Regions from separate parts of the Mesorhizobium sp. M0208 genome, predicted to be linked through region 1. Evidence: riboswitches for the same ligand, from Rfam matches in the RefSeq annotation. Region 1 holds a riboswitch; the other holds the start of a gene.
What was found. Region 1 has a riboswitch for cobalamin ahead of NKJ17_RS09680 (CbtB domain-containing protein). Riboswitches for the same ligand answer to the same signal wherever they lie in the genome.
Positions count from the first base shown of each region.

Region 2: another riboswitch for cobalamin. It lies ahead of metE (5-methyltetrahydropteroyltriglutamate--homocysteine S-methyltransferase); the one in region 1 lies ahead of NKJ17_RS09680 (CbtB domain-containing protein).

Region 1 covers NZ_JAMYSP010000007.1:36,301-45,657, forward strand. The annotation lists gene NKJ17_RS09650 (SRPBCC family protein) at 1-23, shown strand, start outside; gene mgtE (magnesium transporter) at 373-1,770, shown strand; gene NKJ17_RS09660 (MerR family transcriptional regulator) at 1,910-2,296, shown strand; gene NKJ17_RS09665 (methyltransferase family protein) at 2,316-2,822, opposite strand; gene NKJ17_RS09670 (heparan-alpha-glucosaminide N-acetyltransferase) at 2,839-3,837, opposite strand; gene NKJ17_RS09675 (MFS transporter) at 4,084-5,283, shown strand; cobalamin riboswitch at 5,472-5,670, shown strand; gene NKJ17_RS09680 (CbtB domain-containing protein) at 5,707-5,886, shown strand; gene NKJ17_RS09685 (CbtA family protein) at 5,902-6,684, shown strand; gene cobU (bifunctional adenosylcobinamide kinase/adenosylcobinamide-phosphate guanylyltransferase) at 6,677-7,198, shown strand; gene cobO (cob(I)yrinic acid a,c-diamide adenosyltransferase) at 7,200-7,832, shown strand; gene cbiB (adenosylcobinamide-phosphate synthase CbiB) at 8,131-9,102, opposite strand; gene cobD (threonine-phosphate decarboxylase CobD) at 9,101-9,357, shown strand, end outside.
Region 2 covers NZ_JAMYSP010000055.1:2,578-11,934, reverse strand. The annotation lists gene tyrS (tyrosine--tRNA ligase) at 1-487, shown strand, start outside; partial or broken gene NKJ17_RS31065 (MFS transporter) at 718-1,585, shown strand; gene NKJ17_RS31060 (MFS transporter) at 1,579-1,920, shown strand; gene NKJ17_RS31055 (helix-turn-helix transcriptional regulator) at 2,249-3,082, shown strand; gene NKJ17_RS31050 (hypothetical protein) at 3,417-3,782, opposite strand; cobalamin riboswitch at 4,202-4,402, shown strand; gene metE (5-methyltetrahydropteroyltriglutamate--homocysteine S-methyltransferase) at 4,498-6,828, shown strand; gene NKJ17_RS31040 (FMN-binding negative transcriptional regulator) at 6,927-7,145, opposite strand; gene NKJ17_RS31035 (dihydrodipicolinate synthase family protein) at 7,120-8,082, opposite strand; gene NKJ17_RS31030 (trans-sulfuration enzyme family protein) at 8,135-9,357, opposite strand, start outside.

The DNA of each region.
Region 1 (9,357 bases):
AGGCGAAGCGCCACGCCGCCTGATCGGGAAGCCTTCCATTCCAATACCAGCGAGGCCCTCGCACTGTCGGCCTCGCCGTTTTGAATCAGTGTCGATCTCCCCATCTGGTTGACCGGGGCGGGGAGATACGCTGCCCTTTACCTGCCGCCGCGAAGGTTTGCAGCGCCGCAGGTTTGTAGAACGTCCTCTTCTCCTACCATCCGGTATGCGTTGCGTCGTTTGGACGCGCGAACGGCGCTGTAGCAATTTGCCGTTGCGCATGGTCCTTTCGCAAAATCGATTCCGATTGTCAGGGTCATGCGTTAGACCTGACAGGCACCTTATCCGGAAATCCGATGGCGGGAGGCGCTGGTGGAAGGCCAGGACGAACAGATGACCGGCGCCAGGGCCGTCGAGGAGCGCCGCGCCGACATCTATGACGAGGACGGCGTCATCCTGTCGTCGTTCCTCGCCCAGATCGGGGCCGCGATCGCCGATCGCGATAGGCTGACGCTGAAGCGTGAAGTCGACGATCTGCACCAGTCGGAACTCGGCCACCTGCTCGAGGCGCTGCATCCGGAACAGCGCCGCGCGCTGGTCGAATTGCTGGGCAAGGATTTCGATTTTTCCGCGCTGACCGAGGTCGACGAGGCGATCCGCCGCGACATCGTCGACAGTCTGCCCAATGCGCAGATCGCCCAGGCGGTGCAGGATCTCGATTCCGACGATGCCGTCTACATTCTCGAAGACCTCGACCAGGAGGACCAGGACGAGATCCTGTCGCAACTGCCGTTCACCGAGCGGATCAGGCTGCGGCGCTCGCTCGATTATCCCGAAGAGACCGCCGGCCGCCGCATGCAGACTGAGTTCGTTGCAGTGCCGCCCTTCTGGACGATCGGCCAGACCATCGACTACATGCGCGAGGACAACAATCTTCCCGACCGTTTCAGCCAGATCTTCGTCATCGATCCGAGCTTCAAGCTGCTCGGCGCCATCGACCTCGACCAGATCCTGCGTACCAAGCGCTCGGTCAAGGTCGAAGAGGTCATGCATGAGACCAGGCATGCCATCCCGGCCACCATGGACCAGGAGGAGGCGGCGCGCGAATTCGAACAATACGATCTTCTGTCCGCTGCTGTCGTCGACGAGAACGAGCGGCTGGTCGGCGTGCTGACCATCGACGATGTCGTCGACGTCATCCAGCAGGAGGCCGAGGAAGATCTGCTGCGCATGGGCGGCGTCGGCGACGAAGAACTCTCGGACAGCATCTTTTCGACCTCGCGCTCGCGCGTGCCCTGGCTGCTGGTCAATCTTTTGACGGCTTTCCTGGCGGCTTCGGTGATCGGCCTGTTCGACCGCACCATCGAGCATATCGTGGCGCTGGCGGTGCTGATGCCGATCGTCGCCGGCATGGGCGGCAATGCCGGCTCGCAGACCATGACCGTCACGGTGCGGGCGCTGGCGACCAGGGACCTCGACATCTACAATGCCGGCCGCATCATCCGCCGTGAGATCGGGGTGGGCTTCATCAACGGCATCATTTTCGCCATCCTGATCGGCCTCGTGGCTGCTGCCTGGTTCCACGATCGCAATCTCGGCGGCATCATCGCGGCTGCGATGATCATCAACATGTTCGTGGCGGCTCTGGCGGGCATCCTTATCCCGCTGCTGCTCGACCGCTTCAAGATCGACCCGGCTGTGGCTTCGGCGGTTTTCGTCACCACGGTCACCGATGTCATCGGTTTCTTTGCCTTTCTCGGGCTCGCCACATGGTGGTTCGGCGTGCGCTGAACGGCACCTCAATTGACTTTTACGTAAATGCCGTGCGAGGCTTTGGAAAGCGCCTTGTCCGCCGATTCTGGTACGCGCCTGAGCGCCGGCGGCGCCGGCCAGTTGGAACTCGCGGCGTGGTCGGGGCATTGGAGTGAAGATGCGGGAATATTATTCGATCACGGAACTGACCCGCGAATTCGACGTGTCGACGCGGACGTTGCGCTTCTACGAGGATGAAGGGCTTGTGCAGCCGGTAAGGCGCGGCCGCACCCGGCTGTTCCGCCCATCGGACCGGCATCTGATCCGCCAGATCATGCGGGGAAAAAGGCTCGGCTTCTCGATCAACGAGATCCGCGAAATCATCCAGATGTACAGGGAGCCGCCCGGCGAGGTCGGCCAACTCAAATTGATGATCAAGCGAATCGAGGAAAAGCGCGAGGATTTGCGCCAGAAACGCCGCGACCTCGAAGAGACCCTGGCCGAACTCGACCAGGCCGAGGAATCCTGCGTCGAGCGGCTGGTGGAACTCGGCGTCACCACATAGGCGCGGTGTCAGCCTCGGCTCAAATCCAGCGCCGCACCCTTTTGGCGTAGTCCCGGTACTTTTTGCCAAATTTGGCGGTCAGCACCTTCTCCTCGCTCTCGATCGTCAGCTTCTGCGTCAAGAACGCCGCGATGACCGCCAGCGGCAGGAACCAGGCGATCCCCGTGACAAAGGCGAGGCTGACCAGCAGCAATGTGTTGGCGAGGTAGATCGGGTTGCGGCTGACGGCGAAGGGTCCGGTGGTCACCAGATGGTCAGGCACGCCGTTCGGGTTGAGCGTCGTCTTGGCGCGGATCATGGTGCGAATTGCCGTGAACCAGAGCGCGGCAACCGCCACCAACCCCACAAGGCCGGCGGCGAACAGGATGTCGCCGAGAAGATCGCCGATCCACGGCAGCGGATAGAACAGCCCTAGTGCGACGCTGACGATGATGGCGACGATATAGATCAGCGGCGGCCATGGGATGTGCCCCAGCTTCGGCTGCCCAGGATTTTGCTGCACGGGTTTCGGGTGACTGTCGCTCATTATTGTCCTCCCTCGATTAGCGCGTTCCCGGTTCCGCCGCCTCGGTTTGGGCGGTGCAGGTGCCGGCGAGCTCGCCAATATGCGCCTTCCACTCCAGGGACTGGTCGTTGCTGTAGAGCCGGTCAAGCGAGGCTTCGCCCTGGAGACTGTCCAGCATGCAGGCACAATAGCTGGAGCAGAACTCGGTGTCGCGTGCCTGCTGGCAGGATATCTGGCAGGATTTCAGAAAACTCACCTCCCTGGTTTCGGCCGGCGCCGGCATGAATTGCGAAAACAGCCAGACCGAGCCGATCAGCACCGGCTGATGGATCAAATAGAAGGCAAGGCTGTGCCGGCCGATGAAGACCAGCGGGTTTGCCCAGCGGCCGGGCGCCAAGGCCGACAGCCGCGTCAGTGCGCCGGAGGTGGCGGCGAGCTTGGTAACCGCGATGCCGGCAAGTACGGCGCCGAACCAGGGCAGCAGCGGAACGTAGTCATTGGAGCGCGGGTTGGTCGCCGACAGGCCGACCCACCACAAAGCCGGATGATCGAAAAGCTCGGATCGCAAGTAGAAAGGCGCGGCGATAACGAGGGCCGCCACGGCAAGCGTCAGCAGCGCCGGCAGCCGCAGGAACGCCAGGCCGAGCAAGCTGGCGAGCGCGATCTCGTGCAATATGCCGAAGAAGATGAAGCCGTCGGGCGTGGCGATGCGGGTGACCAGCGATATTGCGAGCGCTGCCCCGGCAACCATGGCGAAGCGCTTCCAGAAGCCGGTCCAGCGGATTTTTTTGCCATGGGCGAGATAGAGACTGATGCCGACCAGGAACAGGAAGCTCGAGGCGATGCAGCGCGCGTAGATTTTCCACCAGCCGAAGGCGGTGAGGCCGGGATCGGTGTAGCCGAAGAATTCGAGGTCCCAGGTGAAATGATAGCTCGCCATGGCAAGCAATGCGATGCCGCGTGCAATGTCGATAGCGGCGATGCGCTTCGACTTCGGTTGATCCTGAACGGCTGCGCTCGGCGTGTCGATGCTCATTGGTCTCGCTGTCTTGGTTCAGCCCCGGCAAGACGACTATCACGGTTGCCACCGTCAAAAGAAGCAGGGCCTTGCGTCACGTTGGTGACGGTCGGCATCAGGGCTGCTTTAGGCCAGAGCCGGAAAGCCTTTGGCCGGCTTCGCTTTTTGCCGTGAAGGCGTCGGTTTCCTGTTACCCGGCCAGGAATCGCCGCGGCAGATTTGTGCTCCAACCCTGCTTCGGGCGATTCGGCTTCGGGGAACACAATGGCTACCCATGTGCGCCATCCGATCTGGCTTGCGGCCTTGCGGCCGGCGGATGCCCGCACCTTCGCCTCGCTCTATGCGGTCGAATCCTTCGCGCGCGCCACCGTGTCCAGCGTCATCCCGATCCAGGCCTACGAGATACTGCACAACGAGCAGATCGTTTCGATCCTCTACACGATCGTGGCGATGCTCGGCCTGTCGGCGACGCTGTTCATGCCGATGCTGATCGCCCGCTTTGCCCGGCGCTGGGTCTATACCGCCGGCGCCTGCCTGCTGGCCGCCGGCTCGCTGTTCTTCGTCGCCCATACGCTGGCCGGCCAGGTGGTCGGCATGCTCTGCCGCGTCGTCGGCGCCGGCGCGCTGGCGATCACGCTCAACCTCTACATCATGGACCATATCCGCAAGACCGATTTCATGCAGGCCGAGTCGCTGCGCATGGCGTGGTCGATGCTTGCCTGGACCGCCGGACCGACCCTCGGCATTTACCTCTACACGCGTTTCGGCATCTATGCCGCGCATGGCGCGGTGGCCGTCTTCGCCATGGCTTTGCTGGCGCTGTTCTGGACTTACCGGCTTGGCGATAACCCGTCGATCCGCCCCGGCAAGACGCGGCCGGTCAATCCGCTGGCCAATATCGGCCGCTTCGTCGCGCAGCCAAGGCTGAGGCTGGCCTGGCTGATCGCCTTCGGCCGCTCCTGCTTCTGGACGACGTTCTTCGTCTATGGGCCGCTGTTCATGGTGATCACCGGCGAAGGCAAGCTCGCCGGCGGCCTCTTGGTTTCGGCCGGCAATGCGCTTTTGTTCATGGCCATCTTCTGGGGCAGGGCAGGAAAGCGTTTCGGCGGCCGGCGCACCATGACGTTCGGCTATTTCGCGATGTCGGCAACGCTGCTGGCGGCCGGCGCCGTCGGCGAGGCCGCACCGCTCATCACCGGCGCCTTGCTGCTTTGCGGTGCTTTCTTCACCATCGCGCTCGATGCGCTGGGCTCGACCGCCTTCATGCGCTCGGTGCGCTCGTATGAGCGGGCACAGATGGCGGCGGTCTACCGCACCTATCTCGACTTTTCCGAGCTGACGCCGCCGCTGGTCTATTCCGTGGTGCTGGCGTTCTTCGGCCTAGGCGCGGTTTTCGCGACACTCGGCCTGCTGGCGGCGATCTGCGGCTTCGTCACCTGGCGCTATCTGCCCAAATCGCTTTGATGTTCGAGCGCCGCATGGCGCTCGCGCACCCAATTGTGGAAGCGGTGCAGTGCCGCATCGAACGCAGGCCGTTCTGTTCGACCGCGTAGATCGCGACGTCTGCGGCGCCAGTTCTCCGGTTTGGCGAGGCGGCGCATTCGCCACACGATCCGGCGGAATTTGGTTTGCCGGGCGCGGCGATTCTGCCTATAGTCGCTGATGTCGTCGGTTCCGTTTTGGAACCAAGAGGGAATGCGGTGCGGGCGAAATTGTTTGCCCAATGCCGTGGCTGCCCCCGCAACTGTGTGCGGTAGTCCTCTCCATATGCCACTGAAGGTTCGCCTTCGGGAAGGTGGGGAAGGGCGCTGATCCGCGAGCCAGGAGACCTGCCGGCGACAGGAAACTGACTTCTATGCCCTCGGGTGGAGGGCGAAAGGACAAGACATGAATACCGCTTCCGTTTCGCTCGGCGCTTCCGCCTCCTCGCAGTCGCGTCTCATGCAGCTGGCGCTTGCTGCATTCCTCGGCATTTTCGTCATGGGCTTTGTCGGCTTCTCGCATATCGATGCGGTCCACAATGCCGCGCATGACTATCGCCACTCGATGGGCTTTCCCTGCCACTGACAAGGGGCTGACATCATGACACTGTTTCGCAACGTCGTGTTCATCGCGGCGATCGCAGGGCTTGTGGCCGGCGTCGTTCTCGCCTGCATGCAGGCCTACGCCACCGTGCCGCTCATCCTGAAAGCGGAAGTCTACGAACAGGCCGGCGGCGGCCATGACCATGCCGCGGCACCTGCGGCACCGGCCGAAAACGCCGCCGGCACGATGGCTATGAGCAGCGCCGCGCCGGCACCGGCTGAAGCAATGGCTCCGGCCGAAGACGAAGGCTGGGCGCCGGCCGACGGCTTCGAGCGCTTTGGCTTCAACGTCGTTGCCAATATCGTCACCGGCATTGGCTTCGCACTGGTCCTGGTCGCGGTTTCGGAATTCGCCGGCGGCATCGGCAATTGGCGCCAGGGCCTGTTCTGGGGCCTGGCCGGCTTTGCCGTGTTCACGCTGGCGCCCGGCCTCGGCCTGGCGCCGGAACTGCCGGCGATGCCGGCGGCCGACCTTGTTCAACGCCAGATCTGGTGGTGGGCAACAGTGGTGGCGACAGCGGCCGGTCTCGGCCTTATCGCCTTCCGCAGATCGCTGCCGCTGGCGATCCTTGCCGTGGCGTTGATCGTTGCGCCGCATATTGTCGGCGCGCCGCAGCCCGACAGTTTCGAGACGGCGATCCCGGAAGGCCTGCATCATCAGTTCGTGGTGGCGGTGACGCTGACCAATCTGGTGTTCTGGCTGGTGCTCGGTATGGTCGTCGGGCTGGTGCGCGGACGCTTCACCGGCGCGGCAACCAGCCTGCGCGACAGCTTTGCCTGACCGCGCTGCCGGGGCGCTGACCCTGGTCATCGGCGGTGCGCGCTCCGGCAAGAGCGCGCATGCCGAGAGGCTGGTGAGCGCCTGTCCGGCGCCGTGGAGCTATATCGCCACAGCGCAAGCCTATGACGAGGAGATGCGTCAGCGCATCGCGCTGCACCGCTCGCGGCGAGGCGATGGCTGGACGACCATCGAGGCGCCGCTCGACCTTGCCGGCGCGATCGAGGCACTGCCCGACGGCCAGCCGGTACTGATCGACTGCCTGACGCTGTGGCTGACCAACCATATGCTGGCCGACCATGATGTCGAGGCCGAATGCCGAAGGCTGGCCGATGTGCTGTCGCGGCCGCGTGGCCCGTGGTTCGTGGTGTCCAACGAAGTCGGCCAGGGCATCGTGCCGGACAATGCGCTGGCAAGACGGTTTCGCGATGCCGCCGGCCGGCTGAACCAGGACGTCGCGGCGGTCGCCGGCACCGTGCTTTTGATGGTGGCGGGGCTGCCGCTCAAGGTGAAATGACATGGCTGATACTATCGATCCCAAGACCATTGAACAGGGGGACGAGGAACGCCACCGCGCCAAGATGGCCAAGCGCAAGGCGGTGCAGGACGCCGAGGTTGCAGCCAAGACGGTCGAGAAGGGGCTGTTGATCGTCAATACCGGGCCGGGCAAGGGCAAGACCACGGCCGCCTTCGGTCTGGCGCTCAGGATGCTCGGCTACGGCAAGCGTGTCGGCGTCGTCCAGTTCATCAAGGGCAAATGGCACACCGGCGAGAAGGACGCTTTTGCCTGCTTCGGCGACCGCGTCGTTTGGCACGCCATGGGCGAGGGCTTTACGTGGGAGACGCAGGACCTGAAACGCGACATCGCGGCGGCCGAGGCCGCCTGGGCGAAGGCGCTCGAGCTGATGGCCGAGCCGTCGATCAGCCTGGTGGTGCTCGACGAGTTGAACATCGCGCTGCGTTACGACTATCTCGACCTCGAAAAGGTGGTCGCGGCGCTGAAGTCACGCCGCGAAGGCCTGCATATCGTCGTCACCGGCCGCAACGCCAAGCCGGCACTGGTCGAGGCGGCCGACCTGGTCACCGAGATGGGCGTGACCAAGCACCACTTCTCCGCCGGCGTGAAGGCACAGCAGGGGATTGAGTTCTGAGGGGTGTTGCTGGTTTGTCGAGGTCAGCGCTGCCCCCTCATCGCCTGCCGGCGACTTCTCCCCGTGAAGGACGGGGAGAAGGAGCTAGCCGCAACGCTGGCGATCTCCCTCTCCCTGTCTTTTCACGGGGAGGTAAGGCTGAGGGGCAGCGCCGACCTGAACCGATTATTTGAGGCGTTGCCCTATTTTGTTCTTGCTTTGTGCCGGCGGCTATGCTATTAATTTGGCTATGGTGCCAATTGGCTCCAACGACCCGCCGCTTGGCGGGTTTTTTGTTTCCGTCGATCTCGAGCGCAGGTCACGCCAAGATAACAACCACTGCGACCACCCCGAACAGCGCAATCAGCAGCAAGTCGGCGACCCGGTAGAGTTTCAGAGCCCGTCGAATGTCGGTGCTCTCGACATCGTCGCGGCGGCCGCCTTCGCCCATCAACGCGTCTTCGACCATCACGCCGTCGTAGGAACGGGGGCCGGCGAGCGCCAGGCCGAGCGCGCCGGCCATCGCTGCCTCCGGCCAGCCGGCATTGGGCGAGCGGTGTTTTTTCGCATCGCGCCGCACGGTGTGCCAGGCGGCTTTGGCGTCGGCGCCCTTTACCAGGAAAGCCGCAAGCACGATCAGCAGCGCCGTCAGCCGCGACGCCGGCAGGTTGATCCAGTCGTCGAAGCGCGCAGCCGCCCAGCCGAAGGCTTCGTGGCGCGGCGTGCGGTGGCCGATCATCGAATCGGCGGTGTTTGCGGCCTTGTAGGCGGCGCCGCCGGCGAGCCCGCCAATGCCGATCCAGAAGGCCGGCGCGACGACGCCGTCGGAGAAATTCTCGGCAAGACTTTCGATCGCTGCGCGGCAGACAGCGGCCCTGTCGAGCTTTTCCGGATCGCGGCCGACGATCCTGGAGACGGCAATGCGGCCCATGTCCAGTCCGCCGCTGTCGAGTGCGTCGGCCACCGCTTCGACATGCTCGGCAAGGCTCTTCTGCGACAGCAGCGACGTCGCCAGGATTGCGGTGATCAACAAGCCGAGGGGAATGCTCCAAAGCATGGCTTCGATCCAGAAGGCGACGGCGGCCGGCACCAGCACGATTACCAGCAGCGCGACGACGCCCCAGCGGCGACGGTCGGCGTCGGAATCAGTGGCGCGGTTGAGCCTGCGGTCGAGAAAGGATATCAGCCTGCCGAACCAGGTGACGGGATGGCCAATGGCATCGAAGAGCCGGGCCGGGTAGCCGAGTACAAGTTCGATGGCCAGCGACAGGAAAGTGATCAGGATCGACATGAAGTCTCTTGATGGGGTAACGGCGGCAGTGGACCACGGCGGAAGCCTTGGCCGGGCGAGGGCGCTTTTCCCTCACGCGCCGCTGCCTTTCGTCGACCTCTCGACCGGGATCAATCCGCACTCCTACCCGCTTTTCGATTTGCCCGCCACCGCCCTGTCGCGATTGCCGGAAACGGCGCGCAGCCGCGACTTGGCTGAACTCGCGGCAAGCGCCTATGGCGCGCCGTCGGCGGCGAACGTCGCGGCGGCGCCCGG
Region 2 (9,357 bases), on a different contig from region 1:
AGATCGCCTTTCGCCATACGATTACTGGCAATTCTGGCGTAACACGGAAGACGCTGATGTCGTTCGGTTTCTGAAGCTTTTCACCGATCTGCCGATGAACGAGATCGAGCGATTTGGACAGGCTGAAGGAAGCGAGCTAAACGCCGTCAAAGAACGTCTCGCCAACGAAGCTACGGCCCTGGCACATGGAACTAACGCCGCCAAACAGGCGGAGGCCACGGCTAGCCAAGCATTTGGGCAGGGCGAAGCCGCAGAGGGGCTACCGACGCTTCATCTAAATGACGCCGAGGGGTTGGCCGGAGTAGCCCTTGTGGATTTGCTGGTACGCGCCGGATTGACCTCCTCCAAAGGGGAAGCGCGAAGGGCGATCTCGGGACGAGGTGTGCGGATCAACGGCAACGTTGTCGAGGTTGATACAATGATATCTTCCCAAGACCTCCCGATCCGGCTTTCGCTCGGCCGGAAGCGCCACACTGTTGTAAAGTAGGGTTTCAGCAAATGCTGTCGCAGAAATTCTGCCCGCTTAGCGGATATTGCAGACATTCGCGTCGAGTTCCCTGAGGAATGTCGAGAGACACTCCTCAGGGGGTAGTTAAGGCCGCCAAGTTTTCTGGGTTAGCAGGCGCGCCACTGTGGCAGCTTGGCTTGTATGGCGAGGCCATGGTTGAGTGAGGCGAACCAAATCCAGCCCCGCGGTCGATCCCGAAGCTTCCCACAATGGCGAAGAGAACATCTTCACTGGTTCCTTTTCAGCACAAGACCTTCCGTTCGCTATGGTCGGCTGCACTCATTTCGAACCTTGGCACCCTAGTGGAAGGTGCGGCGGCAGCTTGGCTGATGACGAGCATCGCCACCTCCCATGGAATGGTGGCGCTCGTCCAGTCATCGACCACCCTCCCCTACATGATCTTCTCGCTCGCGGCGGGAGCGCTCGCGGACAAGTTTGACCGTCGCCGGATCATGTTGACTGCGCAACTGCTGATGGTCTGCGTATCCGCCTTCCTGGCGTTCCTGACCTATGCGGGGAATGACACCCTGGACCCTTCTGGGTCTCACCTTCCTAATCGGCTGTGGTTGGGCATTGCACGATCCCTCTTGGCAAGCCTCCATGGGAGATATCCTGCCTCGCGAACACCTGCCAAGCGGGGTTGCGCTCAACGGCATGAGCTACAATCTCATAAGCAGCATCGGGCCGGCGATTGGCGGCATAATCGTGGCCACAGCCGGTGCGGCCTTCGCGTTCCTCTTCAACGTCCTTTGCTACTTCGCTCTGATCGCTGCGCTGTTGCGATGGAAAGCCGAACGGGCACGACAAGCGCTGCCGCGGGAGGCTTTCGGCAGTGCGATGGCGGCGGGCTTCCGTTACGTGCTCTTGTCGCCGAACCTTCTCAAGGTGATGTGCCGGAGTTTCATTTTCGGCCTCACCGCCGTTGTCATTTTGGCTCTCCTGCCGTTGGTCGCTCGCGAACAGATCAAAGGGACCGCAGTCACCTACGGCGTGATGCTCGGCTTCTTCGGCCTGGGAGCGATTTGCGGCGCGCTCCTCATCGGGCGGGTCCGAGAAGTTCTCTCCAACGAATGGGTCATTCGCGGTGCGTTCTTTGTATTGGCGATCAGCTGCTTCTTTCGGGCATGGAGCGAGCACGTTGGGCTGAGCTGTCTCACCTCATGCCAGCCGGTGCGGCCTGGATTCAATCATTCTCGCTGTTTAAGGTCACAGTGCAGCTTTCGGCGCCGCGGTGGGTGGTTGGACGCGCCCTCTCTCTATCAGACGGCCACATACGGCGGCATGGCGGCGGGAAGCTGGCTTTGGGGCGAACTGGCGGATGTCCAAGGTGTTTCGGGAGCCTTGCTCGTCCGCCAGCTGGTTCTTGTCATTGGGGGACTGATGGGCATCCTTCTGCGTCAGCCGGATTTTGAAACGCTCAATCTGGATCCGACCAACAAGTTCAGCGAACCGACGCTGCAACTTGACCTGCGGCCACGAAGCGGTCCGATCATGGTGATGATCGACTATCGTGTCGATCAGAGAGATCCAGACTCGCCCACAATAATTATCTGAATTTCAGCAGTAATTTTTGATCGCCCATTCGTGCTGTGTACCAGCCCTGTGTCTTGCGCAAAGTGGTCACGAACGGCTGCGGGAGCCTCGAAGACGCCCTAAAAACACATGCTGCGATTTTTGAACACGCTTGACGTGTTAGATTAATTCATCCACAATGCGTGTGTTGAACACGCGAGGTGAGTTATGAACATGAAAGAGCTTAGGGTTCGACTGGGCATGACTCAAAAAGATTTGGCAGAGCAGATGGCAACGACGCAACAGACTGTGGCCCGTTGGGAAACAGGCAAAACGCAGTTGAACGTCGAGCAGATCAAGGACCTTTGTCTCACGTTGAAATGCACGGTCGAGGAGCTGCTGGGCTGGAAGATTGATGTCGAGGAGTGGCGCACGAGCCCGTTTGCAATTGCCGATGCCGAAACGCGATACGGCACGCTCAGAATCAAGACGACTGTTGGCAACCGCCAATATCCTATCGATGAAAAGGCGCGTGAATCGATTTTACGTCAATTGAAGGAACTTCATAATCTTCGTAGAAATAACACAAGCAGGCCATGGCTGTATTGTTGGAGCCTTGACAACAAAATACTCTTGATAAATCCGCAATATGTCCGCACCATTGAGCTTATCGGTGACGATGTAGAGGAGATGCCAGAGTATTATCATCCAGAAATCTATCGGGCTTTGGATGACTGGGATAAGGGTGAGGTTTCAGGAAAGCTGAAGAAAGAATGCGATGCCATCATCGCAGAGATGGGTGATCAGGAAGCCGTGCGCATGGCCTCCTATGTTCGCGTCACATATGACGACCGAGAAGATGAGTGGAACTTCTTGGATGAAGAAACCGCTACGACTTTCTTCGGATTGGAAGCTGCGACCTTTGACGTTCCCCAGTGTAGTTTCGCCGAAGTGGAGGAAGAAGGTTACTACCAAGCGCGATACGCCAACCTTGATCGCGTCGCGGTGATGGAGGTTCCAAGCGACCGTTATCACAGATTGACCGCGCCCGAGGAAGCTTAGAACCATCCACGAAGGGCGCATGTTACATCTCGACCTTGCGTGGTGCGTTTTCAGTACGAGATGACGTTAAGCGTAGGTAGTGGCAGGTAAGAGTGCTCGACCAGAAGCTCAACTGCCTCCTCAATATCGCTGCCGATGTGCCGCAGGACACGTCCACGGGAGCGTGGATAGGCGTGAAGTTCCTGCACTCCACGGTCCGCTCTCCCATCGCCGGTATGTGCCCGACGCCATCTTGTGGACGAGCTTGGCCGCCTGCACCCGGTTGTATTCCGGCTTGCGGTCCGCCTGGGGGTCCGCCGCGATGGCTATCTCCATGTCAATCGGCGCCGAACTTTCACTGCCCGCTGCTTTTGATGATTTGGCGAGGTCCCGCGCAATCACTCTTGGTCTTCTCCTTGAGGCCCTGTGTCGCGAACTTGTGGTCCAGCAGGGCAAACAGGTCCAAGTCCCCCTCCGCCCGTGGCGCTGGCTTGCCCTCACCGCCCTCGGCTTCCAATTGGGGAACCGCTTCTGCGCGCTGCACCGTGGCGATTGTCCGCCCAAGACGCATCGCAAGATCGAACGCCAAACCGTGCGCGTGCACGACGATTTGCCGCTCAGGCCCATTTGGACAGGACTTGAGCTGGCCCGGTGGTTTGAGCCGGGTTACCTTGAGCCGGTGGGCTGCGAACACGCAGTTCGAGACATTGGCCTCGATCACTTCGCAACAGGCCGCTGCGCCGGGCCTCGGGTGCTCCCCCCGAAATCGTTGTGTCGTATCACCGAGGGCATCACGGCCAACAGTTTCCACATGGGCAATAGCCTCGCCATTGAGCCGGATGTGGTCGCGAGCAGATCACCGACGAAGCGGTCGGAACCTCGAAGCCGAAGTTCGATGCCGAGGTGGCGTTCGCATGATGCGGGAAGCAGCACCACGGCGCTTGCCGGTATGTTTGCCGCCGGGAGCCGACGAACTCCTATCCTCCTGGACAAGGGCGCCGTGCGTCATTGCTTTGATTTACCGGCCGCTCAAGGCTTCCACAGTTTTCGCTTTCGAGGCGACCTTTGGAACATGCCAACGTTTAACATAACGACATAAACATTTCTTTATGCGGCGTTGACAAAGAAGCGAACTGTTGTAATTGTCTCCCGCGTCGTGGTTCTCCGTACGGCGCTGCCGCAGCGGAGCTAAGAGGGAAGCCGGTGCGATGCCGGCGCTGCCCCCGCAACTGTTAGCGGCGAGCCAACCCCACTCATGTCACTGAGGCGAATAGCCTTGGGAAGACGGGTAGAGGCTATGACCCCGCGAGCCAGGAGACCTGCCACGGCGAATTACGTCCACGGGCGGGGTGTCTCGGTGGCCGCTGCAGCCTGCCGTTCGTGCCGGCCTGCTAGCGCCTTCCTTGTCACCGACGCCCCAACCATCGGGGTCTGGCATGACTGTCTCTCAGCAAATTCCTGTAGCCACGCTCGGCGTGCCCCGCTTCGGTCGTCGGCGAGAACTGAAATTCGCGCTTGAAAGCTACTGGTCCGGAAAATCGTCCGCTGCCGACCTTCTCACGACCGCGAAGGCGCTCCGTGCCGCTAGCTGGGAGGAGCAGCACGATCGCGGCGTGTCGAAAATCCCGTCGAACGACTTCTCGCTCTACGACCATGTGCTCGACACCGCAGCCATGGTCGGCGCCGTTCCATCCCGTTACGGCTGGAATAGCGGCGAGGTTCCACTTGACATCTACTTCGCAATGGCGCGGGGCAACCAGGGTTGTCGACACGCTGGTCACCAGCAGGCGGCTCATGGGCCTGATGTAACCGCGATGGAAATGACCAAGTGGTTTGACACCAACTATCACTACATTGTGCCGGAACTCGACGATGGTCAGACGTTCGCCCTCTCGTCGACGAAACCGGTCGACTACTTCCTCGAGGCTAAAGCTCTCGGCATTCACACACGCCCAGTCATCCTTGGACCGGTCACCTTCCTCAAGCTGGCGAAATCGCCTGCCGAAGGCTTGGATCCCGTTGCACTCCTACCACGGCTTCTGCCCGTCTACGAGCAACTCCTGCGGAGGTTGAAGCTGTCGGGTGCCGATTGGGTGCAGATCGATGAGCCAGCGCTTGTCCTCGATCTGAACCCGAACGAACGAGCTGCGTTCGAATTCGCCTATGGCCAGCTGTCGAAAGCCGCGCCCGAGCTGAAGATCATGCTGGCTACCTATTTCGGGCCGCTGGGAGACAATCTCGAAACCGCGGTTTCTCTGCCCCTGGCCGGGCTGCATATTGATCTCGTGCGCCATCCCGAGCAACTGGAAACTGTGGGTCGGCTCGCACCGAAGGATCTGGTGCTCTCGCTTGGCTTGATCGATGGCCGCAACGTCTGGCGTGCGAACCTGCCCGCCATTCTCGACCGCATCAAACCGATCGTCGCCGGCTGGCCCTTGGACCGCGTCGAGATCGCGCCTTCTTGCTCGATGCTGCACGTGCCGATCGACCTGCGCATGGAGACCAAACTCGACGCGGACATCAGGTCGTGGCTCGCCTTCGCGGCCCAGAAGACCGACGAGTTGGTGTTGCTGGCCCGGGCCCTGACTCAAGGCAGGGATGCGGTGGCAGGCGCGTTGAAAGCGTCTGCCGAGGCTGCCGCCACTCGCGTGACATCCACGAAGATCCATGACCCGCTTGTTGAGGGACGGATCGCCAGCATTCACGACAGCATGAAGCGACGAGAGAGCGCTTTTGCCGAGCGCTCCAGAGTCCAGGCCGGCACGCTCGGGCTGCCGCCGTTCCCGACGACGACCATCGGGTCCTTCCCGCAGACGCGGCAGGTACGCAGGGCGCGGGCCGCTCATGCGAAGGGCCAGCTGAGCTATGTCGACTACGAGACCTTCCTGAAGAAGGAGATCGAGGCTGCAATTCGCTGGCAGGAAGAGATCGGGCTGGACGTGCTGGTGCACGGTGAGTTCGAACGAAACGACATGGTACAGCATTTCGGCGAGCAACTGTCCGGCTTCGCCTTCACCCAGCATGCCTGGGTACAAAGCTATGGGTCCCGCTACGTGCGTCCCCCCATTATCTTCGGCGACGTATCGAGGCGCAATCCGATGACGGTGCGCTGGTGGCAATTCGCCCAGTCGCTTACGGAAAACCCTGTGAAGGGAATGCTCACAGGCCCAGTGACCATTCTCAACTGGTCATTTGTTCGCGACGACGTACCCCGCTCCGAAGCATGCCGCCAGATCGCGCTCGCCATCCGCGACGAAGTGACGGATCTCGAATGGTCCGGCGCAAGGATGATCCAGATCGATGAGGCCGCGTTTCGCGAAGGATTGCCACTGCGCCAGTCTGATTGGAACGACTATCTCGACTGGGCTGTCGAATGCTTCCGGATCGCTTCAACGGGTGTAAAGGACGCGACTCAAATCCATACCCACATGTGCTATTCGGAGTTCAACGAGATCATCGACGCGATCGCTGAAATGGATGCGGATGTCATTTCGATTGAGACGCGCTCGAAGATGGAACTGCTGGAGGCCTTCACGAGCTCCAAATATCCGAATGAAATCGGGCCCGGAGTCTACGACATTCACTCACCACGGGTCCCGGAAGTCGGCGAGATTTCGGATCTCGTCATGCTTGCCCGCGAGCGACTGTCCGATGCCCAATTGTGGGTAAACCCGGACTGTGGCCTCAAAACCCGCAAGTGGGAGGAGGTCCGCCCTGCCCTCATGAACATGGTTGCTGCAGCACGCGCGCTCCGGGAGAAAGTGTAGGCCGGAAGGTTTCCTGGTTGCTCACCATGTGGTGAGTTAGCGGCTGCCGCATGTGGGCCGTGAATGTGCCAAAACGCGATCACATCCTTTGAAATAAGTCACTCGAGCGAGAAAGTGCCCTTTCCTTCGGCACGTGTACTAATCGCGCAGGAATAAAGGGAACCGTTTTCTCCCTGTGACGTGTCGAGTTCGAAGGGGATGTGATTGGCGTCGAGACCGCTCCGGCCATGGGTTATCAGCATGCCAAGTGCGCTGTTCTCGATCAGTTCGTAAAGGACTTCTCGGCTCGGTTCATCGAAATGCGCGGGTACATACATGACAGGTTCCTTCACTGGCCGCCGGGTTCGCTGTTGACCGGCTGACATCCGATGGCAAGCGTTCCAACGCGGCGGCGATCTGGCGCTTCGCTGCTGAGGGCAGAGGCAGGATGGGACGCGGGGGGTCGGCACGGCAAATGTCGAGCAATTCGGCAAGTGCATAGACGACGCGAAGGCTCGAGAACTCCTTGAAGAGGCTCCAGAGCGGCGCAAGCGTGGCATCGATCCGTCGCGCTTCGGCCGCATCGCCCTGTTGCGCCGCCGTGACGATCTTCACGCAGACCTCGGGCAGGATGCCGGCGAGGACGCTGTACCATGTGTCGGCGCCGGCGATTATGGCCTCTGCAGCGTTCCAGTCGCCGCTGTAGCCGATCGAGAACCCTTCCGGCACAGTGCGCCTCTGGTCGGCCAGATGGCTCTTGATCGCATCGCCCTTGTCTGTCGGATTCTTGATAGCGACAATCCCACCCACCTTTGCCAGGCGGCTGACGAGTGCTGGGGTGAAATGGAAATGCGTCGTTCCTGGATTGTCGTAGACGACGATCGGCAGGCCGCTCTCGCACGCCACCGTCGAGAAATGTTCGAACACCTCGTCCTCAGTGAGCGGGGTGTAGGAGGCGGCCGCAAGCAGCCCCGCGGCAACTCCAAGGGCCTTGGCGTCCTGCGCGAACCTCACTGCTTCATCGGTGCGCAACGCGCCCACACCCACCACGACCGGCGTTCGCCCGGCGATTTCGTCCAAGGTCTCGGCGAGCGTCCGTCGCCGTTCCTCGCGCGACAGATACATGTAGGTGCCGGTGCTGCCGAGAAGACCGATGGAGTCGACCTGAGCGGCGCCAAGCCGAGCAATCAGCCTGCGCAGAGCAACGGTATCGACGCGGCCGTCACGATCGGCGGGCGTGATGGGAAACGCGGAAAGGCCGCTCAGGAATGCCATGGCAAGGCTCCGGGTTTGTACGCGAGCGCGGGACTGGCCGGACCACAGGTCATCACAAGGCGTCCAGAGCCCGCCGCAGGTCGGCGATCAGGTCCTCGGCGTCTTCAAGACCCACCGAGAGACGCATGAGGTCCTCGCCGACTCCATCGGCCAGATGCGCATCCTTGCGGATCGGCTGACGAGCACGGGTCAGGCTTGCCGGATGATAGATGAGGCTGTCGGCATCGCCGAGGCTGACAGCCCGGGTGATCAAATTGAGCCGGTCCATCATCCGGCGCGCGCCCTCGAACCCAGCGTGGAGGCCAAAGGCCAACATGCCCGAGCCTTGGGACATCTGCTTTCGCGCCGTCACCTGATCAGGGTGCGAGTCGAGGAAGGGATAACTCACCCATGCCACCGCCGGGTGCGCCTCGAGCGCCTGAGCCACCGCAAGGGCAGTGGCGCTGTGCCGTTCCATGCGCAGCGTGAGCGTCTTCAGACCGCGCAGGATCAGGAAGGCTGACATGGGCGAGAGCGCTGCGCCGGTGATGTAGCGCAGGCCCGTTTCGTGCAGCGTGCGGAGCGTTTGCGCGTCGCCGAGAATCGCCCCGCCAAGGGCATCGCCGTGCCCATTGATGTATTTGGTCAGCGAGTGGAGCACGAGGTCTGCCCCATGTTCGAGCGGCCGCTGGAGCGCGGGGGAGGCGAAGGTGCTGTCGACTGCAACCTTTACACCGCGCGCGTGGGCGCGCTCGGCAATGGCAGCGATGTCGAGGATGCGGCTCAGCGGATTCACCGGCGTCTCGAAGAAAACAAGCCGGGTCCGCTCGGTAATCGCGGCATCGAGATTTTGAGGATTGGACAGGTCGACCGCGACGACCTTGATGCCGAAGCGGGGGACCGCCTGTTCGACCATGGCAAGCGTGTTCGCATAAAGCGTCTTGTGGACGATGAGTTCATCGCCTTGGGACAGGAGCGACAAGATCAGTGTGCCGAAAGCCGCCATCCCCGAGGCAACGACCAAACCTGCCTCGGCTCCTTCCAGATTGGCGAGCCGTTGCTCGAGGATCTCCGTCGTCGGATTGTATTCGCGCGCATAGAGCCTTCCGCCAAGCGCGGCGGCGGCCTCGTTCGCTGCCACGCTTTCGAATCCATAGGTCGAGGTCAAGAAGACTGGCGGCTGAACGGCATTGGAAAAGCCGGCCGGATCGTAGCCATGATGGATCGCCCGAGTGGCGAATCCGGGACCGGTGTCGTTGAGCGACCGCGTGAGAGCATCGGTTTCGGATTGATAGG